DNA from 2 places in the Pseudarthrobacter sp. 10T415 genome. Region 1 is predicted to be linked to the other one. Evidence: riboswitches for the same ligand, from Rfam matches in the RefSeq annotation. Region 1 holds a riboswitch; the other holds the start of a gene.

Region 1 (15,550 bases):
GCGCCTTCGCCGCGACCGGGCCGACGCCGGGCCCGCCGCCGCCGTGCGGGATGCAGAAGGTCTTGTGCAGGTTCAGGTGCGAGACGTCACCGCCGAACTTGCCCGGCTGCGCCAGGCCCACGAGGGCGTTGAGATTCGCGCCGTCCACATACACCTGTCCGCCTGCGGCGTGGACCGCGTCGCAGACCTCGGTCACGTCGCCGTCGTAAACACCGTGGGTGGACGGGTAGGTGATCATGATGCAGGACAGGGCGTCCCGGTTCGCCTCGATCTTCGCGGAAAGGTCGGTGTGGTCGATGGTGCCGTCCGGTGCGGTGGCGACAACCACGACTTTCATGCCGGCCAGGACCGCGGAGGCGGCGTTGGTGCCGTGCGCCGAGGCGGGGATCAGGCAGACGTTGCGCTGCTGATCGCCGCGGGAGTGGTGGTAGCCGCGGATCGCCAGCAGGCCGGCGAGTTCGCCCTGGGAACCGGCGTTGGGCTGGATGGACACCTGGTCGTAGCCGGTGATCTCGGTCAGGTCAGCCTCCAGCCCGGTGATCAGCTCACGCCAGCCCTCGGTCTGGGAATCCGGGGCGAACGGGTGGATCGAGGCGAACTCCGGCCAGGAAATCGCTTCCATCTCGGCGGTGGCGTTCAGCTTCATGGTGCACGAACCCAGCGGGATCATGGTCCGGTCCAGCGCCAGGTCACGGTCGGACAGGCGGCGGATGTAACGCAGCAACTGCGTCTCTGACCGGTGCGTGTTGAACACCGGGTGCTCCAGGTAACCGGAGGACCGCAGCACGGATTCGGGCAGCTCGAAACCCTCGGCGTCGCCTACCGGACCTGCGCCAAAGGCGACGGCCACCGCGGACAGCGTTGCCGCCGTCGTGGTCTCATCGATGGAGACGCCCACGGTGTCCGCGTCGACGAAGCGGAGGTTGATGCCGCGCGCTTCGGCGGCGCTGATGACCTTGGCGGCCTTGCCCGGCACGCGCACGGTGAGGGTGTCGAAGAAGGCGTCGGTGACCAGTTCGCGGCCCATGGCGGTGAGGGCCGTGGCCAGGATCCTGGCGTTGTGGTGGGCGGTTTCCGCGATGGCCTTCAACCCGTCCGGGCCGTGGTAAACGGCGTAGAAGGAGGACACGATGGCCAGCAGCGCCTGCGCGGTGCAGATGTTGGACGTGGCCTTCTCGCGGCGGATGTGCTGCTCGCGGGTCTGCAGGGCCAGTCGGTAGGCCGGAGCGCCCGCGTTGTCCTTGGAGACACCGACGATCCTGCCGGGGAGGGTGCGTTCCATGCCTTTCTGCACGGCCATGTAGGCGGCGTGCGGACCGCCGAAGAACAGCGGCACACCAAAGCGCTGGGTGGAGCCGACGGCGATGTCCGCGCCCTGCTCGCCCGGAGGAGTGATCAGCGTCAACGCCAGCAGGTCAGCGGCAACAGTGACCAGCGCACCGCGCTCCTTGGCCTCTGCGATAACGGCGCTCTGGTCCCACACCCGGCCGGACACGCCCGGCTGCTGGAGCACGATGCCGTTGATGGCACCCTCAGGCAGGCCCGCGGAGAGGTCAGCAACCTCCACCTCGAAGCCGAGAGCCTCAGCACGGCCCTTGACGATGGCGATGGTCTGCGGGAGGCAGTCGGCGTCAAGGACGGTTTTGCCGTCCTTGGCGTCCTTATTTTTGTTCGCGCGGCGCATCAGCAGCACAGCCTCGGCCACAGCGGTGGCTTCATCGAGGAGTGACGCGTTGGCCACGGGGAGGGCGGTGAGGTCCTGGACCATGGTCTGGAAGTTCAGCAGCGCCTCCAGCCGGCCCTGGGAGATCTCGGGCTGGTAGGGCGTGTAGGCGGTGTACCAGGCTGGCGCCTCAAGGATGTTGCGGCGGATCACGGCGGGGGTGACGGTGTCGTAGTAGCCCTGGCCGATCATCTGCACGGCAGTTTTGTTCTTGCCGGCCAGCCGGCGCAGCTCGGTGAGGACCTCAACCTCGCTCAGGGCGTCCTGCAGCTTCAGTGCCGTTTCCTGGCGGATCGACGCCGGAACAGCCACGTCCACCAGGCCGTCAACGCTGTCGTAGCCCACAGCCTTGAGCATGGTGTCGATGTCGGCCTGCCGGCGCGCGCCGATATGGCGGTCAACGAACGTGGTTGGAAGGGATTGAATCGTCATGAGGAACTCCAGGTCTGGCCGGCCAGGGTGGCACGGCATGGGATGGGTTCCTCCCCGCTCTGTATTGGACCTGAGAGATTCCGCGAAAACCCTGCGTGGCGGGTTCGCTTGCACCGTCGGTGAACCTGGCTTAGGCCGGGTTACTTTCCAGAGTTGCCTCGCCGTGACGGTACGGGGGCCTGAGAGATTCCTGGGGAGGATTTGCTCCTACGGCGCCTGCCCGGTGGTGCCGGGAGGACTCTCCCGTCACAGCTCGAAAGGCTATTCAACTGTGGGTGATTCGCCTCACACCGTACAGGTTAGTTGAAAGGAAAACAAATCCGACAGTCACGCAGTGGGCGGCAGCTGCCTTGTTGCGGGGGTGGAAAAATGGGGTTTGACATTCGATCGTGACCCGCACCACACTGGGTCCGGTGATCAGCACCGTGTCCGGCTGGCTCAACTCATCGGAGCAGCCCGGGCCAACGTTGCCCCGGAAGGGTGCGGCCGCTGAGCACACCTAACTGAACATGCCTTCGACCTGCGGCGGGAGAGTCCTGCCGGGTACATTTAGCAGGCGCCGTAGGAGCAAACCCTCCCCAGGAAACTCTCAGGCCCATGTACCGCCGCGGACAGGCAACTCTGGAAAGCAGCCGGACCAGTTCCGGCTCACCGGCGGTGCAAGCGGCTTGGGCCGCGGAAACTCTCAGGTTCACTACAGAGCGGGGAGGAACCCAACTTCTGCGGCACCCAAAAATGCTGCTTTATCGATGGAGTTCCCCATGGCGAATCATCCCCTCACGTCCAACGGCGAGCCACCCCGCAACAACCCTCCTGCGGGCAGCGCCGCCCGCAGCGAGCCTCCCCACCTGGAGCGGCAGCTCAGCAACCGGCACATCCAGCTCATTGCCATCGGCGGTGCCATCGGCACCGGCCTCTTTATGGGCTCCGGCAAGACCATCTCCGCGGCCGGCCCGTCCGTCATCTTCGTCTACATGATCATCGGCTTCATGCTGTTCTTCGTTATGCGGGCCATGGGCGAGCTCCTGCTCTCCAACCTGAACTACAAGTCGTTCAGCGATTTCGCCGCTGACCTGCTGGGGCCGTGGGCCGGCTTCTTCACCGGCTGGACCTACTGGTTCTGCTGGGTGATTACCGGCATTGCGGACGTGATCGCCATCGCCGCCTACTCGGAAGAACTCTGGCCGGGCATTCCGCTGTGGATCCCGGGCATCGCCACGGTGATCATCCTCCTGGTCCTGAACCTCGCCACCGTCAAGGCGTTCGGTGAGACCGAGTTCTGGTTCGCCCTGATCAAGATCATCGCCATCGCAGCCCTGATCATTGTTGGCCTGTTCATGATCTTCAGCGGTTTCCAGTCCGACGCCGGCCCTGCCACCTTCACCAACCTGTGGAGCCACGGCGGGATGTTCCCGAACGAATTCATGGGCTTTGTTGCCGGCTTCCAGATCGCCGTGTTCGCCTTCGTGGGTATTGAGCTCGTAGGCACCACCGCCGCCGAAGCCAAGGACCCGGAGAAGAACCTGCCCAAGGCCATCAACTCCATCCCCATCCGCGTTCTGCTTTTCTACGTAGGCGCCCTCATCATCCTGATCTCCGTCACTCCGTGGACCCAGTTCCAGGCCGGCCACAGCCCGTTCATCGCCATGTTCTCCCTGGCCGGCCTCGGCGCCGCGGCCACCATCGTGAACCTGGTGGTGCTCAGTTCCGCCATGTCCTCGGCCAACTCCGGCATCTACTCCACCTCCCGCATGGTGTACGGCCTGGCCCAGGAGGGCGACGCGCCCACCATGTTCAGCCGACTGTCCAGCCGCAAAGTCCCGCAGAACGCCCTGTTCCTGTCCTGCATCCTGCTGCTCTCCGGCATCGTCCTGATGTACGCCGGCAAGGACATCGCCAAGGCCTTCGACATGGTCACCACCGTGGCCGCCGTCTGCTTCGTTTTCGTCTGGTCCATCATCCTGGCCAGCTACCTGAAGTTCCGTTCACGCCGGCCTCACCTGCACGAGGCGTCCAAGTTCAAGATGCCCGGCGGTGTCCCCATGGTCTGGGTGGTCTTCGCGTTCTTCGCCTTCGTCCTCTGGGCCCTGACCACCCAGCCGGACACCCTGGCAGCACTGCTGGTGACCCCCATCTGGTTCCTCGTCCTGGGCGTGGCCTGGTTCTTCCTCCGCCGCCGCCCCGCCCACCTTGCCCGCTTCGAAGTCTTCCGGGCCGAGCTGCGCGCCGATGAGCAGGCGGCGGCCGGCGGGCTGGACCGTGAAAAGTCCGCCCAGGAGGAAGCCGCCCGGGGCTCCCGCTCCTAGGCTTCATCGCCGATCCGGGCCGTCAAGGTACTGATCAGCGAATAAGCTCCTGATTGCAACGCTGCGGCGGGACTCACTCCGGGTCCCGCCGCAGTGCTGTCTGCAGCCGGAGGTGGAGGGGCGCCGGCGTTAAAGTTCAGCATGCTTAGTGTTTCTGCATCTAGGATGGAGAAGCACGGCAGCCACCCGCTGCAGCTCGACGTGAAACGAAGGTGACCATGGCTAAGCGCAGCAACCCAGCAGTACGGATCGCCCAGGAAACGGCCCACAACGCAGTCTTTGACAAGGACGGCAAGCCCAAGCCCGGCGTCCACAACATGCTCCTCAAAGCCGTAGAGATCCAGCGGCCGCTGGTGCTGGCCTATATCCGCCGGCTGCAGAAGAAGCACCCAAAAGCCACGGCAGCCCAGCTGGCCGGCATCCTGGAGCGCGACTACCTCCGCGCAGTCACCGGCGGCGGCGCAATCGTGGGGGCCACCGCCGTCGTGCCCGGTGTGGGGACCGTCGCGTCGCTGGGACTCTCGGCAGCCGCCACGGTGGGCTTCCTCGAAGCAACCGCCCTGTACGCCACCTCCCTTGCAGAGCTCCACGGCATCCGCCTGACCAACCCGGAGAAGGCCAGCACCATGGTCATGGCCATCATGCTGGGCGAGGAAGGCACCGCTTTGCTGGGCACCCTCAGCGGACAGATGGCCGGCAACGGCGCTGGAGCAACCAAGCAGTGGGGCAGCGTGCTCTCCAAGTCGATGCCGATGCCGGGCTTCAGCACCATCCGCAACCGCATCCAGAAAGCCTTCCTCAAAAATCTCCTCAAACGCCAGGGAACTGCGCTCCTGGGCCGGGCCCTGCCGTTCGGGATCGGCGCCGTGGTAGGTGGAGCCGGTAACCTCGTGATGGGCCGCGCGGTGGTGGCCAACGCCAAGGAGGCGTTTGGACCCATGCCGGACAGCCTGCCCGGCGAGCTCACGGCAGCCGGGGCCACGGACAACCAGCTGGAAGGCAACACTTTTGGATCTCAACGCTGACCTCGGCGAATCATTCGGCTCGTGGACCATGGGCGATGACGCCCGGATGTTCCAGCTGGTCACCAGCGCCAACGTGGCCTGCGGCTTCCACGCCGGAGATCCCGTCACCATGCTGGACAGCTGCCGTGCGGCCTACGAACTGGACGTCACCGTCGGCGCCCACGTGGGCTACCGGGACCTGGCGGGCTTCGGCCGGCGTTCCCTGGACACGAGTTTCGACGAGCTCTTCGGCGACGTGCTGTACCAGCTGGGCGCGCTCGACGGCGTGGCCCACGCCGTGGGTGCGTCGGTGGACTACGTGAAGCCGCACGGGGCGCTCTACAACCGTCTGGTGCACGACGCCGAGCAGGCCTCCGCCGTGGTGGCGGCCGTCAACGCCTACGATCCCGGGCTGCCGATCCTGGGCCTCCCCGGTTCCGAGCTGCTCAAGCAGGCGCAGGAAGCCGGCCACCCGGTGTTCGTCGAAGCCTTCGTGGACCGCGCCTACCGGGCTGACGGAACGCTGGTGCCGCGGTCCGAGGAGGGCGCCGTGCTGCACGACGTCGACGCGATCGTTGAGCGGGCCGTCCGGCTGGCCACGAAGGGCGAAGTCGTGGCCACCGACGGCACAGTGGTCCAGGTCCGGCCCGACTCCCTGTGCATCCACGGCGACACCCCGGGTGCCGTGGAAATGGCCGCCGGTGTCCGGGCAGGCCTGGAGGCCGCGGGCGTCAGCCTGGAGTCCTTCGCCTGACCCAGGAGCTCCCGGCCGCAGCCGGGGCTACCCGAAGATCAGGTGCGCCACCGTGAAGATCAGCAGCCCGGCCAGCGAGCCCACCACGGTGCCGTTGATCCGGATGAATTGCAGGTCCTTGCCCACCTGGAGTTCGATCTTCTGCGAGGTCTCTTCCGCATCCCAGCGCGCCACGGTATCCGTGATGACGCCGGCGATATCTGACCGGTACGTCTTCACCAGGTAGCCGGCGGCGTCGCCGATCCAGGTGTTGACCTTGCCGGCGAGTTCGGGATCGTTGACCAGCCGCGAACCGAAGTCGCGGACCGCCGCCTTGAACTTCACGGTCAGTTCGCTGTCCGGATCGTCCACGGCGCCGAGCAGGGCGTTCTTGACGGTGCCCCAGGTCCGTGAGGCCAGCTCCCGGACCTCGGGATCGCCAAGGACCTGGGCCTTGACGTCCTCGGCGCGCGCAATCATCTTGGGGTCGTGCTGCAGGTCCTGCGCCAGGTCGTTGAGGTACTTGTCGATCTGTTGCCGCACCTGGTGGTTGGGGTCGGACTGCACGGCACGGGCGAACTTGAGGATCTCAACGTAGACCTTGTCGCCCACCAGGCCATCCACGAACTGGGGTACCCAGGTGGGGGAGCGGTCGGACACCAGCCGCGAGACAGTCTCGTGGTTCTCGTCCACCCAGTCGGCGGCGCGGTCCACCAGGAGGTCCACCAGGGTGTGGTGGTGTCCGTCGTGGAAAATCCGTTCCGCGAGCCTGCCCACCGGCGGTCCCCACGGCGGCGTGAGCAGGTGCTTGCGGACCATGCCCTCGATGACCGCCTGGACGTCGTCGTCGTTCAGGACCTTGAAGGCGCCCCGGATGACCGCCGCACCTTCCTTGGCCACCCGGTCCGCGCCGCCGGGCGCGGCGAGCCATTCGCCGGCGCGGCGGGCAATATTCACGCTGGCCAGCTTGTCCTGGACCACCTGCTCGGAGAGGAAGTTGGTCTCCACGAACTCGCCCAGGGAGGCGCCGATCTGGTCTTTCCGGCGCGGAATGATGGCGGTGTGCGGAATCTTGATGCCCATGGGGTACTTGAACAGCGCGGTGACGGCGAACCAGTCAGCCAGCGCACCCACCATGCCGCCTTCCGCGGCAGCGCGCACGTACTGCAGCCACGGGTAGTCCTCCTGCAGCGCAAACGCGAAAACGAAGACCACGGCCATGGCGATGAGCAGGCTCAGGGCCAGCATCTTCATTTTCCGCAGCGCTGCCGCCTTTTCGGCGTCTCCCGCGCTGAGTTGATGGCCGACGACGGCGGCCCGCGGTTTCGCGCCTTCGGGCACCGGAGGAGCGGTGCGGGGAGGGGATTCCCGGGCAGTTGGCTCAGAGTTCACCTGCATGAGCCAAGCCTAGCCCCGCTGACCGGACCGGGTCGGCTACCGTGTCCCCATGACACCTGACGAGCCGACACGCGACAGGACCGCAGCTAATGGGACCGCAGCCAACGGGACGGCAGCTGATGGGACCGCATCTGAGGGAACCACTCGGAACGGGGCCACTCTGAACCTGACCACCCCGGGTGGGCCGGCGCAGCGGCCGCTGGTCTTCGCCCACCGCGGCTCGAGCGCCGCCTTCGCTGAACACACCCGCGCCGCCTACCTTCAGGCGCTGGCGGACGGAGCTGACGGCGTGGAATGCGACGTCCACCTCACCCGCGACCAGCATGTGGTCCTGCTGCATGATGCCAACCTGGACCGTACCTCGGACGGCACCGGCCCGGTGGCCGAGCGGACCCTCCGCGAACTGCGGCAGCTGGACTTCTCCTCCTGGAAGGGCGCCCGCATCCCGGAAACCTACGGCGCCCGGTCCGAGCAGCTCCTCACGCTCCCGGAACTCCTGGACGTCCTCCGCGGCGCGGGCCGGCCGGTGAAGCTGGCCATCGAGCTCAAACACCCCAGCCCCTACCAGCTCAAACTGGAGGACCGCGTGCTGGAGGTCCTGCGCAGCGAAGGCTGGGACCCCGGAAGCTCCACGGTGGACAACGTGGCGGTGACGTTCATGAGCTTCAGCCCGGATTCGGTCCGGCACCTGCTGCAGTCCGTCCCCGCGCAGTACATCTGCCAGCTGGTGGACGACCTCACTGTCCATGAAATCCGCGGCGGCCTGGGCCTTGGCCTGATCACGGGCGGTGCCGTCGCCAACCTCATGAAGGCCACCCAGCTGGAAGGCGAACGGATCCTCGACGCCGGCCTGGTGGGGCTTGCCGGGCCGGGCATCGACTACGTCCGTGAACGCCCGGACACCATCCGGCAGTGGCTGGAGGCCGGGCGGCGATTCCGGGTGTGGACCGTGGATTCGGCGGAAGACGTAGCGCTGTGCCGGGAGCTGGGGATCCAGGAGGTCACCACGAACGTCCCGGCCCGGGTGCTCTCGCAGCTGCAGGTGGCCCCCTCGCAGGGACGATAACGGTGGCGCCGGCGGATACAGCGGGCCTGCGCACCTGGTGGGGCGGGCCGCTGGATGCAGAAGGCCTCGCCTTGGCTTCGGTGGGTGCCGCGGCCGCCGCGTTGGACCGGTACACGGGTGCTGCCGGCAGGTACACCGCCAGCCCGGAACTGACCGCTGCCGCCTTCGACTCCTCGGGACACCTGAGGATCGCCGGCCGCACCTTGCAGGGGTTTGCTCCGCTTTCCGGCTTCCGCCGCACCCGGGACGGCTGGATCCGGCTGCACGCCAACTACCCGCACCACCGGCAACGCCTCCTGCAGGCCCTGGATGCCACGACGACGGAGGAAGCCGAAGCTGCCCTGCGCGGCATGGATTCCCTCGAGGCCGAGTCCGCCCTCCAGGCGCGGGGCGCAGTGGCGGCGGCCGTCCGGACCCGGGCCGAGTGGCAGGCCTCGGACATGGGCCGGGCAGCAGCCGCCGGACCGTGGATCGTCCTTGACCCGCAGGTTCCGGACGGCCCGGCTGCTGGCGCTGCCACTCAGGGCCGCGGCCGTCGGGACATCCCGCAGCCCGGCGCCAATCCGCGCCGGCCGCTGGCGGGAGCGCGCGTCCTGGACCTCACCCGGGTCATCGCGGGCCCGGTGTCCACGCGGCTGCTGGCGGCGCTGGGAGCCGACGTACTCCGGATTGACCCGCCGGCGCTGCCCGAACTTTCCGACCAGTTCGTGGACACCGCCTTCGGCAAACGCAGCGCCGTGGCCGACCTCGGCCGGCCCGGCACCCGCGCCGCGCTGGAACACCTGGTGGCCGGGGCCGACGTCGTGATCACCGGCTACCGCGGCGGCTCGCTGGACCGCTTCGGCCTTGACGCGGCGTCCCTGCTGTCCACCCGGCCGGACCTTGCGGTGGTCACACTGAACAGCTGGGGGATGGATGGGCCGTGGAGCAGGTTGCGCGGCTTCGACAGCATCGTCCAGGCCGCCAGTGGGATTGCCCACCTGTACGGAATGACGGACGACGCCGGATGGCGGTCGGGTGCCCTGCCGGTCCAGGCCCTGGATCACGCTACAGGCTACGGGGCAGCCGCCGCGGCGGTAGCCCTCCTCGCCCGGCGGCATGAAAGCGGCGCCGGTGGTTCGGCCCGACTGTCACTCGCCCGGACAGCGGAGGAGCTCTTCAGGCTTCCGCCGAACCCGCACGGACTGCAGGCCCTGCTGTCGCCGGAATACCGCACCGTGGCCAGTTCCTACGGTGAGCTGCGGTACGTCGGGCCTCCGCTGCTGGTGGAGGGGCAGCCGCTGGACTACCCGGGCCCGCCACCGCCCTACGGCAGCTCCGCCATGGACTGGGTGCCGGACGGAGACTGAGCATTCGGAGGCGCACATCGGCAGCAGCCCCACCGCGCACCCCTGAACAAGGGGGTGCGCGGTGGTTTCTGCCGGTGCCCGCGCTGTGATTGAGTGGAGCCATGCCTTTCCCCAGCTCCGGCCGGGCTGCACGAAACCTGTCCGCTGCTGCGATGAGCGCCCTGCTCCTGGCCAGCGCCGGCAAGCACTTCCGAAGCCCCGGCTTCTACCGCCAGGTGGTTCCCGACTACCTCTGCCGTGAAGACCCCGCCCCCGGCACCGTGCCCACCGGCGCCAACGGCCCCTTCGCCGTCCTCTCGCGCGAGGAATGGATCGCCGCGTCCGGCCTGATCGAGGCCGCGGCCGCCGTCGGGCTCCTCATACCGGCCACCCGCAAGGTCACCGCCACTGCCGTGGCCGCGATGTTCACGGCTTTCCTCGCTGGCCACGTTGACGCGCTCCGGCGCGCCTACAGCCCGGCAGGGACGCCGCTCGAGCGGCGGATCCACACGGTCCGCCTGCCGCTGCAGGCACCCCTCATCGCCTGGGCCTGGAGCCTTCGCAACACGGGCCCGGACGGCCCGCGGTGAAGCTGATGGCGTCCCCCGCCGTGCGGGTGGGGATCTCCATCAGCATTGCCACCGGCCTCTACGGCGTGTCCTTCGGTGCCCTGTCCGTCACCTCCGGCCTGGATTTCTGGCAGACCATGGCCCTGAGCCTGCTGCTGTTCAGTGGCGGCTCCCAGTTCGCGTTTATCGGCGTGGTGGGCGGCGGCGGTTCCGGCATTGCCGCCATGAGTGCTGCCACCCTGCTGGGCATGCGCAACGGGATCTACGGGATGCAACTTAATGCCCTCTTGCGACCGGAAGGGTGGCGCAAATACGTCGGCGCCCAGCTGACCATCGACGAGTCCACGGCCACGAGCACCGGCCAGGCTGATCCTGCCGAGCAACGCCGTGGCTTCTGGGCTGCCGGCATCGGCATCTACGTGCTCTGGAACCTCTTCACCGCAGTAGGTGCGCTGGCCGGCAGCGGACTCGGCGATCCCAAGCAGTGGGGGCTCGACGGCGCCGCGGTGGCCGCCTTCCTGGCGTTGCTCTGGCCGCGCCTGAAGGGCCGGGAGCCGGTGGCCATAGCCGTCGTCTGCGCCGTGGCCACCGTGCTGGCCGTGCCGTTCGTTCCCGCGGGAGTGCCCATTCTGGTGGCGGCGCTGGTGGCGGCCCTGATTGGCTGGTTCAGCCACGGCCGCAGCGATGAGGGCCTCGAACCCGATGTGGAACCCTACGGCGGCCACCACCGGCACGGGCCCGGCGACGCGGCGGAGGCCGGCCGATGAATCTCTGGTTCTGGATCCTCGTGTCCTGCGTACTGGCCTATGCGTGGAAACTGGTGGGCTACTTCGTGCCCGCCCGGTTCCTGGAGAACCCCCGCATGTCCCGGATCGCCGGCACCATGACCATCGGACTGCTCGCCTCCCTGACCGTGGTGAACGCCGCGGCCACCGGGCAGGCACTTGCCGCAGACGCCCGGCTGGGGGCGCTTGCCGCGGCAGCCATCGCCCTGGCACTGCGGGCGCCCTTCCTGCTGGTGGTCATTGTTGGGGCCGGCACCGCAGCCCTCCTCAGGATGGCCGGCTGGAAATGACGTGATCTGGCTCACAGGAAATGGGCGGGACCGGCGGTATCATAATTTCGGCTATGCAGTTGGCCGTTGGATTACCTGTGAACGGCCACCATGGAAAATCAGCAGCACGCCGGCGAAAGAGCCGGCCGATCCCACCGCAAGAACCCCCGGCGCCGGACCGGTCTCCCGGCCAAGCACTTCATCACCCGCTTCGCCGGGCTGTCCGATGTCCCTGCCGCGGACCTGGAGTTACTGGCAGGCAGCCTAAGGAACGGACTGGACCTGCAACCTGGCTCGCCCGTCCCGGCGCTGCATGCCGCCGTCCACCGGGAGATCCGGCGCCGCGCGGATGCCGCTGCCGGATAGCCGCCTCACCGGCCGGCCGCAACCCTCTGTGGTGGACTGTAAGCAGGCCGCCCGCCACACGGCGGCGGCGAAAACCTACGCCTGGCGCCGCCAGAAGGAGGACCCGCGATGAACGACAAGTCACCCCACGGCTCCGAATCCACCAGGGAATTGCGGGACACCGCCCGTCGCCGCAGGGACGCCGAGGAGAAGCTGCAGCAGCATCTCCTCGAGGCCAGGGACCACGTCCCCAACGACTACAGCGAGCAGCCGGCCACCGATGCCGGCGCAAATGGCGCTGCACCTGATGCAGGCACAGTAAATGCAGGCACAGCTGCTGCAGGGGATCCAGGTTCAGGTCAACGGGATAACGAAGGGGCCTAACGGCCGGACGGGCGGGGGCGGTTACGCCACGCCGTGTGCCGCCCCGTCCGGCGAAACCGTCCGACGGTTGCTCTCTTCAAGGGCAAGGTCATACCAGGCCTGCGCGCCGAAGGCAGGTTCAACAGTGTCGAGTTCCTGGAACAGAAGGTCCAACAGGCCGGCCAGGTCTTCGGCGGGCAAGTTTGCCAGGACTTCTTCGGGATCGCGGGGATCGCTGAGGAAAGAAAAAAGCTGGGGAGTATTCATGGGATGCCGCTCTAGCGCGCCGAATGCGCGGGGGAATGCTTCACGGGTCGCTCCAGGGAGGAAGAACTGAGGCTGGCTGCGTAACCCTGAGTGAAGTCTAGGGCACCGGCGGGAACCCCCACAATGGCCCGCGGACAGGTGCGCCGCCCGCGGCGTCCGGTCTGGTGCGGTCCGGGCCTCAGGGCAGGGGACCTGCCGCCCGCCCGCAGGCCGGCTGTCAGTCCCGAAGGCTGCCCGGCTGCTGCGCTGTTGCAGTAGCCGGCACCGGCACATGGGCGGGCAGCGGACGCGCCGGTCGCGTGGACCTGATGGCGTCCTCCACCAGCGCCAGTGGCCGCCGCCAGGCGTCCGATCCGGGTTCCATGGTGTCCACCACGGAAATCAGCATGGCCAGGAGGCGGAACATGTCCGTCATGGAGATGTCCTGCCGCAGGCTGCCCTGGCCCTGCCCGCGGACCAGCAGGACGCTGAGGGAATCCATCAGGGAGCCCGTGATGCCGGTCAGGAGCTCGCGGCGCCCGGCCACGGCGCCGAGCAGGTTGGCGTCAGCGCTGGCGGCGTCCATCAGGGCTTCCAGCACCCGGAACAGCCCGTTGGCCGCATCAATGTCAGCCAGGGCGCCGTCAACCACGGGGTCCACCGAGATCCGCAACTGCCGGTTCAGTGCGGCCAGGACGAGTTCTTCCTTGTCGGCGAAATTCCGGAAAAGCGTGGCCGGTCCAACGCCGGCGGTGGAAGCGATGGTCTGCAGCGGAACGTCGGGTCCGAACTCCCGGAAGCACTGCCGCGCCGCGGTGATGATCTTGTCCACATTCCGCGCTGCGTCGGCGCGGAGGGGCTTGCGGGCGACTGCGAGGCTCATGCGAAAAGGTTAGCAACGGAGTACTCGCCCTTCACCGTTACTGAGGGGTAGGAGCTTATTGTGACGGCGGCCCTGCCGGGGCGGATTCTGCCCCGTGGCGTGCAGTGGCAGACTTGCCCCATGCTCCTTGCCTTTTCAGTCGCCCCGTCAGGTACTCCCGCGGGAGGTTCACGCCCGGGGGACGCCTCCGTGCACGACGCCGTTGCCGCCGCGGTCAAGATCGTCCGCGACTCGGGCCTGCCCAACAAAACCGATTCGATGTTCACCACCATCGAAGGCGAATGGGATGAGGTGTTCGACGTCGTCAAACGGGCCACCGAAGCCGTGGGGCAGTACGGCAGCCGCGTTTCCCTGGTGATCAAGGCCGATATCAGGCCCGGCTATTCGGGCGAACTGACGGCCAAGGTGGACCGGCTCGAAGCGGCGCTCACGGACGGCTCCTGACCAGCCCCTTACCGTCCCCTGCGCTGCGGGGGCAGTCGGTTTGCCGCCCTCCGGAAGCCTCTGGACCGGCTGATCACTGCGTGCCAAACTGTGCCCATGTTCGAGCACAAGCCCCGGCCGGAATGGATCGCCACCGAAGAGTTCCTCTCGCGGGTGGTGGTCCACCCGGACCCCGCGCTGGAGCAGGCCATCCGGTCCGCGGCCGACGCGGGTATGCCGGCCATTGAGGTGGCACCCAACGCGGGCAAGCTGCTGATGCTCCTGGTGCAGCTCTCCGGTGCCCGGCGCATCCTGGAAATCGGTACGCTTGCCGGCTTCAGCACCATCTGGATGGGCCGCGGACTGCCCGCCAACGGCACGCTGGTCACCTGCGAGTTCCTCCCCAAGCACGCCGAGGTGGCGTGGGCCAACATCGATTTCGCCGGCCTGGGCCAGAAGGTGGAAATCCGGCTGGGCCCGGCACTGGAGACGCTGGCTGCGCTGGAGGAAGAGGGCCGCGAGCCGTTCGACTTCATCTTCATTGACGCGGATAAGGAGAACAACAGCCGCTACCTTGACTGGGCCGTCCGGCTGGGCAGGCGCGGCGCCACCGTGGTGCTGGACAACACCATCTGGGAAGGTGCCGTCCTGGATCCGGAAATGGATCCCGTGAATGCCCCAGGCATCATCGACGCACTCACCCTGCTGGGGGAGCATCCCCGCCTGGATGCCACCGTCATCCAGACCGTGGGCTCCAAGGGCTGGGATGGTTTCGCCCTCGCCCGTATCACCTGACAACGCCCTCAAACGCCCACCGGACCTCCATTGATAAGTATGCTTAGAATAAGTGTTCGGCTGGCGGGCAGCCGGACAGGCCGCAATGGAGGAAAACGATGAAGGCATCACCCACCCTTGCCAGCAACCTGCAGATGGTCCTCACGGACCTGATTGAACTGCACCTGCAGGGAAAGCAGGCCCACTGGAACCTCGTGGGCACCAACTTCCGGGACCTGCACCTGCAGCTGGATGAAATCGTCTCGGCGGCACGGCTGTTCGCCGATGAGGTGGCCGAGCGCATGCGGGCCCTTCACGCCCTGCCGGACGGCCGCAGCAGCACGGTCACAGCGGACAACCGCCTGGCTGAATTCCCCGCGGGCCTCACGTCCACGAAGGACACCGTCAAGCTCATCACCACACGGCTGGAGCGGACCGTGAAAACCATGCGCGATGTCCACGACGACGTCGACGACGAGGACCCCACCAGCGCAGACCTGCTGCACAAGATCATCGAACGGCTGGAGCAGTTGGCCTGGATGGTCAACGCCGAAACCATGGCGCCTACCGCCGCGGTGACCGAGCCGGCCAGCAAGTAGGTGGCGGTGGGGGACAGCCCGGACAACGGTCGGGGCACACTGCAAGGAAAACCGGAAAACGGCGGCAGCCCCGTCCGGCCCGTGCTTCTCAGTTCAACGGCGGAAGAGCTCGCGCGGTTTGCCCCCGGTCTTTCGGCTGTGGGCGGCGCAGCAGAGGATGTCCCGGCGCTGCTTCAGCTCGCCGTCGCGGCTGGACGCTCCTGGCCGTTGCCGGGCGAAGGCCGGACCGCACAGCTGTGGGAGCTCCTCGCTTCCGTGGCCGCCGTCGATGTCGCTGCCGCCCGGGTCTTCGAACCGCACCTCG
Region 2 (15,550 bases), on a different contig from region 1:
AACTTCCGGCGGATCCTGCGCTCCTTGAAAGCCTGGATCAGCAGGGCAACAGTGGCACCGACACCCAGGATGACGGTGAGCCATTCGAGCACGGAGGTACCCCCGGAGATGTCCGGAAGGAAGCCTCCGCCCAGGGCCCGCAGCTCCGCGGGGAAGGGGGTGATCTGCTGGTTCCTCAGGGTGATGAGGGTCAGCCCCCTGAAGATCAGCATGCCCGCCAGCGTGACGATGAAGGCCGGAATCCCCACGTAGGCGATCCAGTATCCCTGCCAGGCGCCCACCAAGGCGCCAACCAGGAGGCAGGCGGGGATGGCGGCCCACCATGGCCAGCCCCAGTGCACGATCATGACGCCTGCGACGGCGCCGATGAATCCGGCCACCGAGCCCACGGAAAGGTCGATGTGTCCGGCGATGATCACCATCACCATGCCGATGGCAAGGATGAGGATGTAGCTGTTCTGGACCACCAGGTTGGTGACGTTCTGGGGTTGCAGCAGGATCCCGCCTGTAAGCCCCTGGAAGAGCAGGACGATCAGGATCAGGGCAACGAAAATGCCAACCTGGCGGAGGCGGCTTGTGAGGAATCCGAGCGATTCTCGTAGGGCGGACATTTCGCTATTCCTTCTCTTTGGTCATGTAGTGCATCAGGGTTTCCTGGGTCGCTTCTGCAATGGGCACTTCGCCGGTGATATGGCCGGCCGCGAGGGTATAGATGCGGTCGCAGATGCCCAGCAGTTCGGGAAGTTCTGAGGAAATCACAATGACTGCTTTTCCTTCGGCCGCGAGTTTGGCAATGATCGTGTAGATCTCGTACTTGGCGCCGACGTCGATCCCGCGGGTAGGTTCATCGAGGATGAGCACATCGGGGTCGGAGAACATCCATTTGCTCAGCACTACCTTCTGCTGGTTTCCACCGGACAGCTTGCCGGTGATGGCGGCCACGGAGGGAGCCTTGATGTTCATGCTCTTGCGGTAGCCGTTGGCCACCACGGTCTCCTGGTTCTTGTCCACGAAGCCGCGCTTGGCGAGCTTGCGCAGTGCAGCCAGGGAGATGTTCCGTTTGATGTCCTCGATGAGGTTCAGGCCGTAGTGCTTCCGGTCCTCGGTGGCGTACGCGATGCCGTGCCGGATGGCGTCAGACACCGTGGAGGTGTTGATTTCCTCGCCGTATTTGTAGACCTTGCCGGAGACGGTGGTTCCATAGGTCCGGCCGAAGACGCTCATGGCAAGTTCGGTGCGGCCGGCGCCCATGAGGCCCGCCAGCCCTACCACTTCGCCCTTCCTGACGTGCAGATTTGCGTTGCGGACCACCATGCGGCTGTGATCCTGGGGGTGGCGAACGGACCAGTCCTCGATCCTCAGGACCTCGTCGCCGATGTTGGGCTCACGTTCCGGGTACAGGCTCTCCAGGTCACGGCCCACCATGCCGCGGATAATCCGCTCCTGGGTGATCTGGCCTTCGTCGAGCCGCAGGGTTTCGATGGTCTTACCGTCCCGGATGATGGTAACGGCGTCAGCCACTTTCCGGATCTCGTTGAGTTTGTGGCTGATGATGATGCTGGTGACGCCCTGGCCCTTCAAGTGGAGGATCAAGTCCAGCAGATGGCCGGAATCCTCGTCGTTGAGAGCGGCGGTGGGCTCGTCAAGGATCAGCAGCTTCACTTCCTTGGAGAGGGCCTTGGCGATTTCAACCAGCTGCTGCTTGCCAACGCTGATGTGCTGCACGGGGGTGACAGGATTTTCGTCCAGGCCCACACGGGCCAGCAGCTTTGCTGCCTCAAGGTTGGTCTTGCGCCAATCCACCCAGCCGTTGGTGGCCTGTTCGTTACCCAGGTAGATGTTCTCGGCTATGGACAGGAACGGGCTCAGGGCCAGTTCCTGGTGGATGATGACAATTCCGCGCTTCTCGCTGTCCGAGATGCTGGAGAAGTTGCAGGGTTCGTTTTCGAAGAGGATCTCCCCGTCGAAGGTGTTGTGAGGATAGACGCCGGACAACACTTTCATGAGCGTTGACTTCCCGGCTCCGTTTTCACCGCAGATGGCGTGGACCTCGCCACGGTTCACGTCCAGGGTGACGTCCTGCAGCGCTTTCACGCCCGGGAACGTCTTGGTGATTCCTCGCATTTGAAGAATGGGTGTGTTCATCGTCAATTCCCACTGACTGGTCGAAAGGTTGGCCGTCCTGCTGCTGCAGAAGGCTGCGGGAGGAAGCTGTGGCCGGACTCCGGGTCCGGCCACAGCCGCCGGACGCTGACTACTTGACGTCGGAGTCCTTGTAGTAACCCGAGTCGATCAGTTCCTTCTTGTAGTTGTCCTTGGTGATGATGACGGACTTCAGCAGGAAGGCAGGGACCACCTTGACCTTGTTGTCGTAGGTCTTGGTGTCGTTGGTTTCCGGCTCCTGGCCCTTGAGGACGGCGTCGACCATCTTGACGGCCTGGGCGCCGAGCTGCCGCGTGTCCTTGAAGATTGTGGAGTACTGCTCACCGGCGACGATGGACTTCACGGAACCCTTTTCGGCGTCCTGGCCGGTGACTACGGGGAGGCTTCCCTTGGCGTAGCCGCCGGTGCTGGTGAGGGCCGAGATGATGCCGATGGACAGGCCGTCGTAAGGGGACAGGACGCCGTTCAGCTTGGTGCCGGAGCTGTAGGCGGAGGTGATGATGTCCTCCATGCGCTTCTGGGCAACGGGCGCCTGCCAGCGGAGGATCGCTGCCTGCTCAAACTTGGTCTGGCCGCTGGGGACCTTGAGGGTGCCTGCATCCAGGTACGGCTTGAGGGTGTCCATGGCGCCGGTCCAGAAGAAGTTGGCGTTGTTGTCGTCGGGGCTGCCCGCGAAAAGCTCGATGTTGAACGGACCCTTGCCGTCCACCTTCTTGCCGCTGGCATCGACGAGGCCCAGGCCGGTCAGCAGCGAAGTGGCCTGCTGGACGCCGACAGTGTAGTTGTCGAACGTGGTGTAGTAGTCCACGTTGGGCGTGCCGTTGATAAGGCGGTCATACGCGATGACCTTGACGTTCTGCTCCTTGGCCTTGGCCAGGACGTCGGTCAGGGTAGTGCCGTCAATGGCGGCAACGATCAGGGCCTTGGCGCCCTTGGTCAGCATGTTTTCGATCTGCGACACCTGGGTGGGGATGTCGTCATTGGCAAACTGGAGGTCCGTCTTGTAGCCGAGGTCCTTCAGGGACTTTTCGACGTTGGCGCCATCTGCAATCCAGCGTTCGGAGGTCTGCGTAGGCATCGAGATGCCGACCAGTGAATCACTGGGGTTGGCCGCAGCACCGCTGGATTCGCTGGTTCCGCCGCGGGAGCCGCAACCGGTAGCACCCACCGTCAGGGCGAGGACAAGGGCCACCGCGCCCATCAGTTTTTTGATTCTCACCATTATCTCCTTCCGCGGCAGCACTGCCACGAAGTGTTGTTGGATCAGGCAGCACCCGTGCTGCCGGTCCTGGCCACATTGTTGATGTGTCGGTTCAATATAGACCCATTTGTGAACGCTAACAAGAGACCGGAGCGGGAATTTCGGAAACCTTTCGGCTCCGTTGACTTCTACTTTGTTAGCGTTCACACTTGCTGCAACACTTAGCACTACCCGACCCCCTACAGAACCCGGTAATGAGGCGCTGCCTCCCGGACGGAGGCACCACATGCCAGATTCGTTGTTCCCTTCCAGCCCCGGGCCCGGCCACCGCGATGACGGGACGATCTCCGGCGTCCGGCGCCCAATCCCGGGGACCACGCCGTCGGCCGCTGTGTCCGAAGCTCCCGTGGAGATGTCCGCATGAGCGCCGGAGCAGGAATCCTGGAGACCATTGCCCGGGTCCGGCAGGAAGTGTGCTCGCTGCATGCCGAACTGACCCGGTATGAACTGGTGGTGTGGACCGCCGGCAACGTCTCGGCCCGCGTGCCCGGAACGGACCTTATGGTCATCAAGCCCTCCGGCGTCGCCTACCAGGACCTGACCCCGGAGCAGATGATCGTCACTGACCTGCACGGCACTCCCGTACGGGGCACCAATGTCGGGGCCGGAGGCACCGTCGATTGGGGCAATCCGCCGTTGTCGCCCTCGTCCGACACGGCGGCGCACGCCTACGTGTACCGGCACATGCCTGAAGTGGGCGGCGTGGTGCACACGCACTCCACCTACGCCACCGCCTGGGCTGCACGGGGTGAGGCCATTCCGTGCGTGTTGACCATGATGGGTGATGAATTCGGCGGATCCATCCCGGTGGGACCGTTCGCCCTGATCGGTGACGACTCGATCGGCCACGGCATCGTGGAGACGCTGAAGAACTCCAATTCCCCGGCAGTCCTCATGCAGAACCACGGCCCGTTCACTATCGGCAAGGACGCCAAGTCTGCGGTGAAGGCTGCTGTGATGTGCGAGGAAGTGGCCCGCACGGTGCACATCGCCCGGCAGCTCGGTGACCCGTTGCCCATCGACCAGGGCCACATCGACTCCCTTTACGCCCGCTACCAGAACGTCTACGGCCAGTAACGCCTGTAGCCGCCAAGAACTTTCCAGGAGAACCCATGAGTACCGCAGCAAACACTTCCCTTGACGGCTATGAGGTCTGGTTCCTCACCGGCAGCCAGCACCTGTACGGCGAGGAGGTCCTCAAGCAGGTGGCCGCCCAGTCGCAGGAGATCGCCAACCGGCTCAACGCCTCCTCCGAGGTCCCGGTACGGATCGTGTGGAAGCCGGTCCTGACCGATTCCGATGCCATCCGCCGCACCGCGCTGGAGGCCAACTCGGACGATTCGGTCATCGGCGTGACGGCGTGGATGCACACGTTCAGCCCGGCCAAGATGTGGATCCAGGGCCTGGACCTGCTCCGCAAGCCGCTGTTGCACCTGCACACGCAGGCCAACCGTGACCTGCCCTGGGCGGATATCGACTTTGATTTCATGAACCTGAACCAGGCCGCACACGGCGACCGCGAGTTCGGCTACATCCAGTCCCGGCTGGGCATCGCCCGGAAGACCGTCGTCGGGCACGTCTCCAACCCCGAGGTGGCGCGGCAGGTGGGTTCGTGGCAGCGCGCCGCCGCGGGCTGGGCCGCTGTCCGGACCCTGAAGCTGACCCGCTTCGGCGACAACATGCGCAACGTTGCCGTCACCGAAGGTGACAAGACGGAGGCCGAGCTGCGTTTCGGCGTCGCGGTCAACACCTGGTCCGTGAACGAACTCGCCGACGCCGTGCACGGCGCTCCGGAGTCCGACGTCGACGCCCTCGTTGCCGAGTACGAGGACCTTTACGAGGTGGTGCCGGAGCTCCGCAAAGGCGCGGACCGGCACGACTCGCTGAGGTACGGCGCCCGCATCGAACTCGGCCTGCGCAGTTTCCTCGAAGCCAACGGGTCCGCCGCGTTCACCACCTCCTTCGAGGACCTTGGCGCACTGCGCCAGCTCCCGGGCCTGGCCGTGCAGCGGCTGATGGCTGCCGGCTACGGCTTCGGTGCGGAAGGCGACTGGAAAACGGCCATCCTGGTCCGCGCCGCGAAGGTGATGGGCGGGGACCTGCCCGGCGGTGCGTCCCTGATGGAGGACTACACGTACCACCTGGAACCCGGCGCGGAGAAGATCCTCGGCGCGCACATGCTGGAAGTGTGCCCCTCCCTGACTGCGTCGAAGCCGCGGCTGGAAATCCACCCGCTCGGCATCGGCGGCAAGGAAGACCCCGTGCGGCTGGTCTTCGACGCCGACGCCTCCCCGGGCGTCGTCGTCGCGCTGTCCGACATGCGGGACCGTTTCCGCCTGGTGGCCAACGCCGTGGACGTGGTCCCGCTGGACCAGCCGCTGCCCAACCTGCCGGTGGCCCGCGCGCTCTGGGAGCCCAAGCCGGACTTCGCCACGTCCGCCGCCGCCTGGCTCACCGCCGGCGCCGCACACCACACGGTCCTGTCCACCCAGGTGGGCATGGACGTGTTCGAGGACTTCGCCGAGATCGCCAAGACTGAACTGCTCACTATCGACGAAGACACCACCATCCGCCAGTTCAAGAAGGACCTGAACTGGAACGCCGCCTACTACAAACTGGCCGGCGGGATCTGATCCGGTGGCACGGCTCAGGTGCCGGCCCCGGTGGCTGCCATGGACACGGACCCAGTGACGGACAACAGGCCACGCCGGTTGCCCAGGCTCGAGGACGTGGCGGAACTGGCCGGGGTCTCGCACCAGACCGTGTCACGGGTGGTCAACAACCATCCGAGCGTCAGCCCCGGGACCCGGGGAAAGGTGGAAGCGGCGATTGCGACCCTCGGCTACCGCCGCAACACCGCCGCCCGGAGCCTGGTCACCCGGCGTTCACAGACCATCGGTGTTTTGGGCAGTGAGCTTTCGCAGTACGGACCCGCCAACACCATGTTGGGGGTGGAGCGCGCAGCACGGGACGCAGGATACTTCGTCAGTGTGGCTGCGCTGCGGGAGGTCAGCCGGGACGCGATCCTGGACGCAGTCCGGCACTTCCTGGACCAGTCCGTGGACGGAATCGTGGTGATTGTTCCGCACCTGGAGACGCTGGCCGCACTGGCAGAACTGCCCATCGGAGTGCCCGTAGTGGCCGTGGGGTCCAACGGAAATGACACCGTAGGCGGGGTCAAGGTGGACCAGCGCCGCGGGGCGGCACTGGCCGTGGAACACCTCATTGGGCAGGGGCATGTGCGGATTGGGCACATCGCGGGGCCGCAGGACTGGATAGATGCCGTGGCCCGCGCCGACGGTTGGCGTGCCGCCCTGGAAGCCGCTGGACTCGCCGCGGACCTGATTGTGGAGGGTGACTGGAGCGCGGGCAGCGGCTACAAAATTGGCCGGCTACTGGCGGCAAATTCCCGTGCCACGGCCCTCTTTGTGGGCAACGACCAGATGGCCCTCGGGCTCCTGCGGGCGCTGAACGAGGCGGGCATCAGGGTGCCGCAGGACGTATCCGTGGTGGGCTTCGACGACCAGCCTGAGGCCGGCTACTTTTGTCCGCCATTGACGGTCATCCGGCAGGACTTTGAAGAACTCGGCCGGCGGTGCATGGACATGATGCTCGCGGAGCTCGGCGGCACGCCGGGTCCCCGGACGCTGGTGGTGGAGCCGGAACTTGTCCTGCGCAGCAGTACGGCGCCGCCCGGCTGAGGGCAAGTTCCAGGCCCCGGGCGGTTCCGGATTTAACCAGGCAGAGATGCCGGGGAAACGCGCCCACAACATCCGCCACCTATGTTTCAGGAATGACAGAGAGCATTCCCGGCAGGTTCCGCCAGTGGTTTACCGCCGCCTTCGCCTTCACCTCCCCGGAACAGGCCGCTGACGCCATGGCCGAGGCATCCCGCTGGGGCTGGCTTCCTGCCCTGAGCGGCGTGGCAGTAGGCGCCGACCATGCCCGTGCACGGCACGATGAATCGACTGCCGGCGCCGGCTGACCGGCCGGTTGAACACACTATTGCGCCTGTAACGGGGTCATGCCCTAAACTGCTGCACTGAGGTGCCTGAAATGGCGCTGTGCAGCAACGAAAGTGAACACGCTATGGCTACCGATTACGATGCTCCGCGCAAGCAGGAAGAAGAGTCTCCCGCTGACTCGCTTGAGGCCCTCCAGGCGTCCCGCGGCGGCAACGCGCAGACCGCCGTCATCGATCTCGAAGAGAACGACACCGCTGAAGGCATTGACCTGCCCGGCGCAGACCTCTCCAACGAGGAACTGACAGTTGTTGTGGTTCCGGAGCAGTCCGACGAATTCACGTGCTCCTCGTGCTTCCTGGTCCGCCACCGGTCCCAGGTTGCCCTCGAAAAGAACGGCCTCAAGTACTGCCGCGACTGCGAAGGCTGATCTTCCACCAGGTTTCAGCGCCGGCTGTCCCACGGGGGTAACCGGCGCTTTTTTGTACCCCGCGGGCAACCGTTACAGGCGGTAACGGGCAGGTGCAGGAACGGTGCCGAACGGGTTAAGAGGGGCCCCGAAACGGCCCCTGTTTTATGCGGCCTTAATGCGGCGGGCGCCAGGTTAACGGTTCCGCCCCGAAGCGGCCACAGGCCTCGTTTCGCCGTTGCTGCCGTCCTAATCTGGAGCTATCCAATCGCTCCTTCCTTGGGTGGCACCACAATGAAAAAACTCTCCATCTGGTTCACGGCCATCCTTGTGGCCGTCGGACTGGGATTGCTGGTTCCGGGGCCCGCCTCGGCAACCTCCTCGTATTGCGGGCTCACCTGGGGCTCGCTAATGAAGACGGACGGCTCCATGAGCGGCGCGCCCGTCACCAATATCCGCACCGGACAGCACTATTGCTTCGACCGGCTGGTGGTTGACCTGGGCAGCGGCCCGGCTCCCGGCTACTCCGTCCGCTATGTTGGGCAAATCACCCAGGACGGTTCCGGCAAACCGGTCGACGTCCGGGGCGGCGCCCGACTGCAGGTGGTTGTCCGGGCACCGGCCTACGACGATAGCGGCCACGCCACGTACAAGCCCGCTGACCAGCTGGAGCTCGCCAACGTCTCCGGTTACCAGACCTTCCGCCAGGTGGTCTGGGCAGGAAGCTTTGAGGGCCAGAGCACGCTCGGTGTGGGCGTCCGCGCCCGTCTTCCGTTCCGTGTCTTCACGCTGGACGGGCCGGGCTCAGGCTCCCGGCTGGTGGTGGATGTGGCGCACTTCTGGTGACAGCCGCCGTCGTCAAAATAGAAAAGGTGCCGTCCCCGCGTTGGCGGGAACGGCACCTTTTCTGTTCTGTGCAGGCGTCTTTACTCCGGGACCACCAGGGCCGGGGTGTCTTTCCGGAGCGTTTCGCCGCGGAAGAAGGCGGGGCGTACCCGGGCCATGATCAGCATGAACACCGCGCCGAGCGCCAGGATGCCGACGCCGAGGATGAACACCAGTCCCACACCGAAGATTTCGGAGCCGCTGCCGAACTCGGGGGCGAGGCTGTCCACGGCGGTCTGGAAGAACACGACGAACAGGCCCACGCCGCCCAGCACCGGGCACAGCAGCCGCAACAGGAAATGGCGGGCGCTGGTGAAGAGGCTGTGCCGGAAGTACCAGGCGCAGGCAAGTGCCGTCAGGCCGTAGTAGAAGCAGATCATCAGGCCCAGGGCCAGGATGGTGTCATTGAGGACGTTCTCGCTGACCACATGCATCACGGCGTAGAACCCCGCGGACATGACGCCGGCAGCGACGGTGGCGAAGCCCGGCGTCGCGAACTTCCGGCTGACCCGGCTGAAGGGTTCAGGCAGGGCACCGTAGTGGGCCATCGCCAGGAGGCTGCGGGACGGGGACATGAAGGTGGACTGCAGGGACGCGGCCGAGCTGGAGAGCACTGCCAGGGACATCAGGATGGCGAACGGGCCCATGATGGGGGAGGCCAGCGCGGTGAAGATGTTCTCGTGGTTCTCTGCGTTGTTCAGCCCGTTGCCGGTATCGCCGACGCCGGCGAACATCATGGTGGCGATGCTCACCAGCAGGTAGATGGCCAGGACAATGACGGCGGTCAGGGTGCCGGCCACGCCGGCCGTTTTCTTGCCGTTGGCTGTTTCCTCGTTCACCGTGAGGCAGACGTCCCAGCCCCAGTACACGAAGATGGAGAGGGAAATTCCTGCGGCCACCTGGCCGAAGGTCTCGATCCTGGTGACGTCGAACCATTCCCAGCTGAAGGGGATGGCGGTCTCCGAGGTGGACCAGTTGGCGAAGGCCATGGCGACGAACAGGCCGAGTACCAGCAGTTGGAATCCCACCAGGCCGTACTGCACCACCTTGGTGGTGTGCAGGCCGCGGTAGCTGACCCAGACAGCGAGGGCGACGAACACCAGGCAGGTCAGGACGTTCAGGGCCTTGTTGTCCGCGAGGTCCGCGAGTTCCGGTGAGCCGGTGAGCTGGGACAGGAAGAGGTAGAAGAAGTCGACGGCCACGCCGGCGAGGTTGGACAGCACGATGATGTTGGCTGCCAGGAGCCCCCACCCGCCCATCCAGCCGACCCAAGGGCCAAACGCCTTGCTGACCCAGGTGAAAGTGGTGCCGCTGTCCGGTGAATCGGCGTTGAGTTCCCGGTAGGCCAGCGAGACCAGGATCATCGGGATGAAACCGATCAGGAAAATCACGGGCAGCTGGAGTCCGGCTTCATTGACGGTGGGTCCCAGCGCGCTGGTCAGGGTGTAGGCGGGGGCGATCGTGGAAATTCCCAGGACCACGACGGCGAGGAGCCCCAGCTGCCCGCCCTTCAGTCCCTTGGCGGTAATGTCGCCGCTGCCGGGCAATTGCTGGCCCCGCGCGGCGGTGGGGCTGGTGCGGAGTGCTTCTGTCATGGCACCGCTTTCTGGAAGCTTATGACCGGGGTCACTATATGAATGGCGTTCATTTAGTATGGAGGTGTGACCGCCGTCGCGCAAGAGGGAATATGAATCACGTTCGTTTATGACTGGGCGGCAGAATTAGTAAGCTCACTGAGAAATATCCGCCCAGGCCCGTGCCGGGTGGCCCGGGCGCTGATAGTTTCGAAGTTACTGGACCAATCGAGGAGGACTCCCATGAAAGCTTCACCGACCCTGACCAACAACCTGCAGGCCGTACTCGCCGACCTGATCGAGCTGCACATCCAGGGCAAGCAGGCGCACTGGAACATTGTGGGCACCAATTTCCGGGACCTCCACCTGCAGCTGGATGAGATCGTTGACGCCGCCCGCCAGTTCGCCGATGACACCGCCGAGCGCATGCGGGCCCTCCACGCGCTGCCTGATGGCCGCAGCTCCACTGTGTCGAAGTCGACCGCCCTGGCGGAGTTTCCCGAGGGCCTGATCAGCACCAAGGACGCCATCGAGCGGATCGTTGCAGCCATGGAGGCAGCGGTGGGCACCATGCGCAAGGTCCATGACGAGGTGGATGAGGAGGATCCCACCAGCGCAGACCTGCTGCACGAGTTCATTGCCAAGCTGGAGCAGTTCGCTTGGATGGTGAACGCCGAGACGATGAAGCCGACCGCCAGCGTCACCGCGCCTGACGAAAAGTAGGAGCGGACTGCCACCACAGCACGGATGAGGCGCCCGGTACCGGAGGTTGGACTCCGGCGCCGGGCGCCTTTGCCGTTGAGGCCTATGTGCTGACGCGTGCCGTGGTGCTGCTACGCGGCCTTAGGTACTTTGCGAAGTACGACGGCGGCGCAGACTGCCGCGGTTGCCATCAGGACCAGCCCAATCGCCGCCGTTACATGCACGCCGGAATCGAAGGCGGCAGCTGCGGACTGGCGGACGGCGTCGGCCAGCGGGGCCGGCAGCGCGGCCGCGAGGTCCATGGCGCCTGCCAGTGTTTCGCCGGCGCTGTGGCGGGCCGCTTCCGGGGCGGTGCTGTCCACACCTGCCGGGAGGTGCAGGTTGTGCTGGTAGGAGGCCGTGAGGATGGAGCCCAGTACGGCCGTCCCCAGCAGCGCCCCCACCTCGTACCCGGTCTCCGAGATGGCGGCCGCGGCACCTGACTTGTGCGCCGGCGCCGCACCGAGGATGAGGTCATTGGAGATGGTTTCAGCCGTCCCCACGCCCAGCGCCAGGATCAGCAACGCTGCCAGCAGCAGTGTGGGCCCGCCGTCGTGGTTCCCGAACGTCACCAGGCTGTATCCCGCGGCGCTGAACGCAAGGCCCGTTCCCACCACGAAGCCGGGGCGCACCTTCCGGACCAGCGGCACCACCACCAGTCCTGCCACCACCGTGGCAATAAGGGCTGGGATCATGGCAACGCCCGCGGCAGACGGCGTCATGCCTTCGAGCAGCTGCAGGTGCTGGGCCAGGAAGAGGATGTAGCCGTTGAAGGAGAACAGGGCCAGGACGTTGGCGGTGATGGCCATGCTGAACACCCGGTTGCGGAAAAGCGACATGTCCAGCAGAGGGTGCGGCAGCCGGAGCTGCCGCCGGACGAACACCACTGCCATGGCCAGGCCGAATGCCATGGCGCCAAGGCCGGTGCCGGACAAGCCTTCCGTAGCAACTTCCTTGATGCCGTATACCAGCGGCACCATCACCAGCAGGGACAGCGCAATGCTGGGAATGTCCACCTTCCCCGGTTCCGGATTCTTCGATTCCGGGATCAGCGCCGGACCCAGGGCGATCAGCGGCACCATGAGCGGCACTGCGACCAGGAAGACTGCGCCCCACCAGTAGTGCTCCACCAGCCAGCCACCGAAGATCGGACCCAGGGCGGCCCCGCCGGAGAACCCGGCGGCCCAGATGGCCACCGCCAGCCGGCGACGGTTGGGCTCCGCGAAGATGTTGCGGATGAGCGAGAGGGTTGAGGGCATCAGCATGGCGCCGAAGAAGCCCAGGGCGGCGCGCCCTGCGATGAGCCATTCCGCCGTTGGCGCGAACGCCGTGGCGGCCGAGAGCGCCGCAAAGCCCAGGCTGCCGGTGAGGAGCAGCCGCCGCCGGCCGATCCTGTCACCGAAGCTGCCCATGCACACCAGCAGCCCCGCCAGGACCAGCGGGTAGGCGTCCACGATCCAGAGCAGCTGTACCCCGGAAGGGTTCAGGGACTGGGCGATCGCGGGCAAGGCGAAGGTCAATGCCGTGTTGTCCACGGCCACCAGCAGTACGGGGAACATCAGCAGCGCAAGGGCCAGCCAGTCGCGCCACGGCGCCCGTGGGGCGGCAGGTCCCTGAAGTTGGGGGTCAGCGCGGTGCATCGAGGTGGTCATGGATTAACTATACCGTCCAGACGGTATAGTTTGGAGCGGCGGTTGAGTTGAGCCTCCGGCACCCCGGGAGGGCATGATGGATGGCATGCCCCGAAAGCCAGTCGCCCGCGAAGCTGTCCTTGATGCCTTCGCCACCCTGTTGATTGAGGTGGGGGAGCGCGCCGCCACCCTGGACGCCGTAGCCCGCAAGGCCGGCGTTTCCAAGGGCGGTCTCCTCTACCACTTTCCCAACAAGGAAGCCCTGATTCAGGCGCTCCTGGACCAGTTGGACGCGTTCGCCGGAGAAGACGCCGATGCCATGGCCGCCGCCCCGGAAGGCGCGGCCGCCTACTTCATCAGGTCCTCGGTGTGGGGAGACACCCCCTTGGACCGGGCCATCGTCGCCGCCACCCGGCTGGCGGAGGTGGCGCATGAAGAAACCCGCCGCCGTTTCGCTGCGATCCAGCGGCGGTGGCTCGACGAAATCGCCGCCGATGTGGGGCCGGCCCTGGCCAAGGCCGTGCTGTATATGGGGGACGGCCTCTACTTCAACGCCATGCTCTCCGTCGGCCCGGTCCCCGAAGGCGGCGCAGCTGCGGACGTGGACGAATTGCTGGCAGCACTGGAGCGGCTCCGGCGGTAGCAGGACATTTGCCCCGGGGGCCGTGGCGTAGGAGAATTAAGCGTTGTGGGAGCTGTCACCTGACGGCCCCGCGTACACATCCAACTGAATAGCCTTTGATCTGCGGCGGGAGAGTCCTGCCACAACGTCGGCAGGCGCCGTAGGAGCAAATCCTCCCCAGGAATCTCGCAGGCCCCTGTACCGCCGCGGCGAGGCACCTCTGGAAAGCAGCAGGCCGTCCAGGCGCCCGTGATCGGGTGCCGGACAGTTGTGCTCACCGACGGTGCAAGCGGGTCCTGTCCATGCAGGCGCCGTGGAAACTCTCAGGTCCAATACAGAGCGGGGAGGGACCCGAATCGCTGTGGCGTACCCTGCGCCGCCTGAGTATCTGGAGTTCCCCCGTGACGGTTAGTTCAGCCTCCACCACTTTCGTCGACCGCCATATCGGCGCCCGGCGCCAGGACCACGTCGACACCATGCTCAAGGCTGTCGGCTACGACACCGTTGACTCCCTGGTCGATACCGCCGTACCCCAGGTGATCCGCCAGGAGACGGCGCTCCGCCTGCAGGACGCCCTCAGCGAGGTTGAGGTCCTGACCGAGCTGCGCCGGCTGGCGGGCAAGAATAAAACTGCCGTGCAGCTGATCGGCCAGGGCTACTACGACACCATCACCCCGGCCGTGATCCGCCGCAACATCCTTGAGGCGCCGGCCTGGTACACCGCCTACACGCCGTACCAGCCAGAGATCTCGCAGGGCCGGCTGGAGGCGCTGCTGAACTTCCAGACCATGGTCCAGGACCTGGTGGGCCTGCCGATTGCCAACGCGTCCCTGCTGGACGAAGCGACGGCGGTGGCCGAGGCGGTCCTGCTGATGCGCCGCGCCAACAAGGCCAAGCCTGCCGCAGACGGCAAGACGGTGCTGGACATCGATGTGCTGCCGCAGACCATCGCCATCGTGAAGGGCCGTGCTGAGGCCCTCGGCTTCGAGGTAGAGGTAGCTGACCTCTCCCGGGGTTTGCCCGAGGGCGACATCAACGGCATCGTGCTCCAGCAGCCCGGCGCCTCGGGCCGCGTCTTCAACCAGGCTGAAGCCATCGCCGCCGCCAAGGAACGCGGTGCGCTGGTCACTGTTGCCGCCGACCTCCTGGCGCTGACGCTGATCACTCCTCCGGGCGAGCAGGGCGCGGACATCGCCGTCGGTTCCACCCAGCGCTTCGGTGTGCCGCTGTTCTTCGGTGGCCCGCACGCCGCCTACATGGCCGTCCGCAAGGGACTGGAGCGTTCGTTGCCCGGCCGCCTGGTGGGCGTCTCGAAGGACGACGCCGGCGTTCCCGCCTACCGCCTGGCCCTGCAGACCCGCGAGCAGCACATCCGCCGCGAGAAGGCCACGTCCAACATCTGCACCGCGCAGGCGCTGCTGGCCATCGTGTCCTCCATGTACGCCGTGTACCACGGCCCGGACGGCCTGAAAGCAATCGCGGAAACAACGCATGGCCACGCCCGCACCCTGGCGGCCTCCCTCGCGGCCGCCGGTGTGGAGGTCCTGCACAAGAGCTTCTTCGATACCGTCACCGTTCGGGTGCCCGGCCGCGCTGCCGGCATTATTGCCGATGCTGAAGCGCGCGGCATTAACCTGCGCTCCATCGACGCAGATACCGTAGGCATCTCCCTGGATGAAACCACCACGCCGGCCGTCGTCGCCAATGTCGCGGACATCTTTGGTGCCTCCGTAGGGGCCGCTGAAGGCTTCGGGCTGGAGGCCGCCGTCGAACGTTCCTCCGGTTACCTGGAGCACCCGGTGTTCAACACCCACCGGTCCGAAACCCAGCTGCTGCGTTACATCCGCCGCCTGTCCGACCGGGACCTTGCCCTGGACCGCACCATGATCCCGCTCGGCTCCTGCACCATGAAGCTGAACGCCACCGCCGAGATGGAAGCCATTTCCTGGCCCGAGTTCGCCTCCATCCACCCGTTCGCCCCGGACTCCCAGACCGAAGGCTGGCGCGAACTCATCACCGGGCTCGAGGCTGACCTGACCGAGATCACCGGCTACGACCAGGTGTCCATCCAGCCCAACGCCGGTTCCCAGGGCGAACTCGCCGGCCTCCTGGCGATCCGCGGCTACCACCACTCCCGCGGCGACCAGCAGCGCAACATCTGCCTGATCCCCGCTTCCGCGCATGGCACCAACGCCGCCTCCGCGGTCCTGGCCGGCATGAAGGTGGTAGTTGTGGCCACGGCCCCGGACGGCACCATCGACCACACCGACCTTTCCGCGAAGATCGAGGCGAACAGGGACGC

The links. A riboswitch is a leader RNA that binds a small molecule or an ion and turns the genes downstream of it on or off. The one in region 1 is predicted to bind glycine.
Region 2: another riboswitch for glycine. It lies ahead of gcvP (aminomethyl-transferring glycine dehydrogenase); the one in region 1 lies ahead of cycA (D-serine/D-alanine/glycine transporter).

Annotation. Positions count from the first base shown of each region.
Region 1 covers NZ_JBFTHJ010000031.1:5,099-20,648, reverse strand. The annotation lists partial or broken gene gcvP (aminomethyl-transferring glycine dehydrogenase) at 1-2,155, opposite strand, end outside; glycine riboswitch at 2,313-2,411, opposite strand; glycine riboswitch at 2,672-2,770, shown strand; glycine riboswitch at 2,771-2,865, shown strand; gene cycA (D-serine/D-alanine/glycine transporter) at 2,917-4,461, shown strand; gene AC1DBN_RS21035 (hypothetical protein) at 4,680-5,486, shown strand; gene AC1DBN_RS21030 (LamB/YcsF family protein) at 5,470-6,219, shown strand; gene AC1DBN_RS21025 (DUF445 domain-containing protein) at 6,247-7,596, opposite strand; gene AC1DBN_RS21020 (glycerophosphodiester phosphodiesterase) at 7,646-8,662, shown strand; gene AC1DBN_RS21015 (CoA transferase) at 8,665-10,011, shown strand; gene AC1DBN_RS21010 (DoxX family protein) at 10,113-10,580, shown strand; gene AC1DBN_RS21005 (AzlC family ABC transporter permease) at 10,586-11,326, shown strand; gene AC1DBN_RS21000 (AzlD domain-containing protein) at 11,323-11,634, shown strand; gene AC1DBN_RS20995 (hypothetical protein) at 11,725-11,979, shown strand; gene AC1DBN_RS20990 (hypothetical protein) at 12,088-12,342, shown strand; gene AC1DBN_RS20985 (hypothetical protein) at 12,364-12,588, opposite strand; gene AC1DBN_RS20980 (TetR/AcrR family transcriptional regulator) at 12,806-13,450, opposite strand; gene AC1DBN_RS20975 (thiamine-binding protein) at 13,571-13,894, shown strand; gene AC1DBN_RS20970 (O-methyltransferase) at 13,991-14,668, shown strand; gene AC1DBN_RS20965 (Dps family protein) at 14,767-15,246, shown strand; gene AC1DBN_RS20960 (acyl-CoA dehydrogenase family protein) at 15,328-15,550, shown strand, end outside.
Region 2 covers NZ_JBFTHJ010000028.1:13,782-29,331, forward strand. The annotation lists gene mmsB (multiple monosaccharide ABC transporter permease) at 1-611, opposite strand, end outside; gene mmsA (multiple monosaccharide ABC transporter ATP-binding protein) at 616-2,145, opposite strand; gene chvE (multiple monosaccharide ABC transporter substrate-binding protein) at 2,255-3,385, opposite strand; gene AC1DBN_RS20585 (L-ribulose-5-phosphate 4-epimerase) at 3,785-4,501, shown strand; gene araA (L-arabinose isomerase) at 4,537-6,057, shown strand; gene AC1DBN_RS20595 (LacI family DNA-binding transcriptional regulator) at 6,097-7,125, shown strand; gene AC1DBN_RS20600 (hypothetical protein) at 7,218-7,409, shown strand; gene AC1DBN_RS20605 (DUF4193 domain-containing protein) at 7,514-7,816, shown strand; gene AC1DBN_RS20610 (AMIN-like domain-containing (lipo)protein) at 8,090-8,641, shown strand; gene AC1DBN_RS20615 (APC family permease) at 8,722-10,275, opposite strand; gene AC1DBN_RS20620 (Dps family protein) at 10,498-10,977, shown strand; gene AC1DBN_RS20625 (MFS transporter) at 11,088-12,647, opposite strand; gene AC1DBN_RS20630 (TetR/AcrR family transcriptional regulator) at 12,733-13,269, shown strand; glycine riboswitch at 13,366-13,462, shown strand; partial or broken gene gcvP (aminomethyl-transferring glycine dehydrogenase) at 13,650-15,550, shown strand, end outside.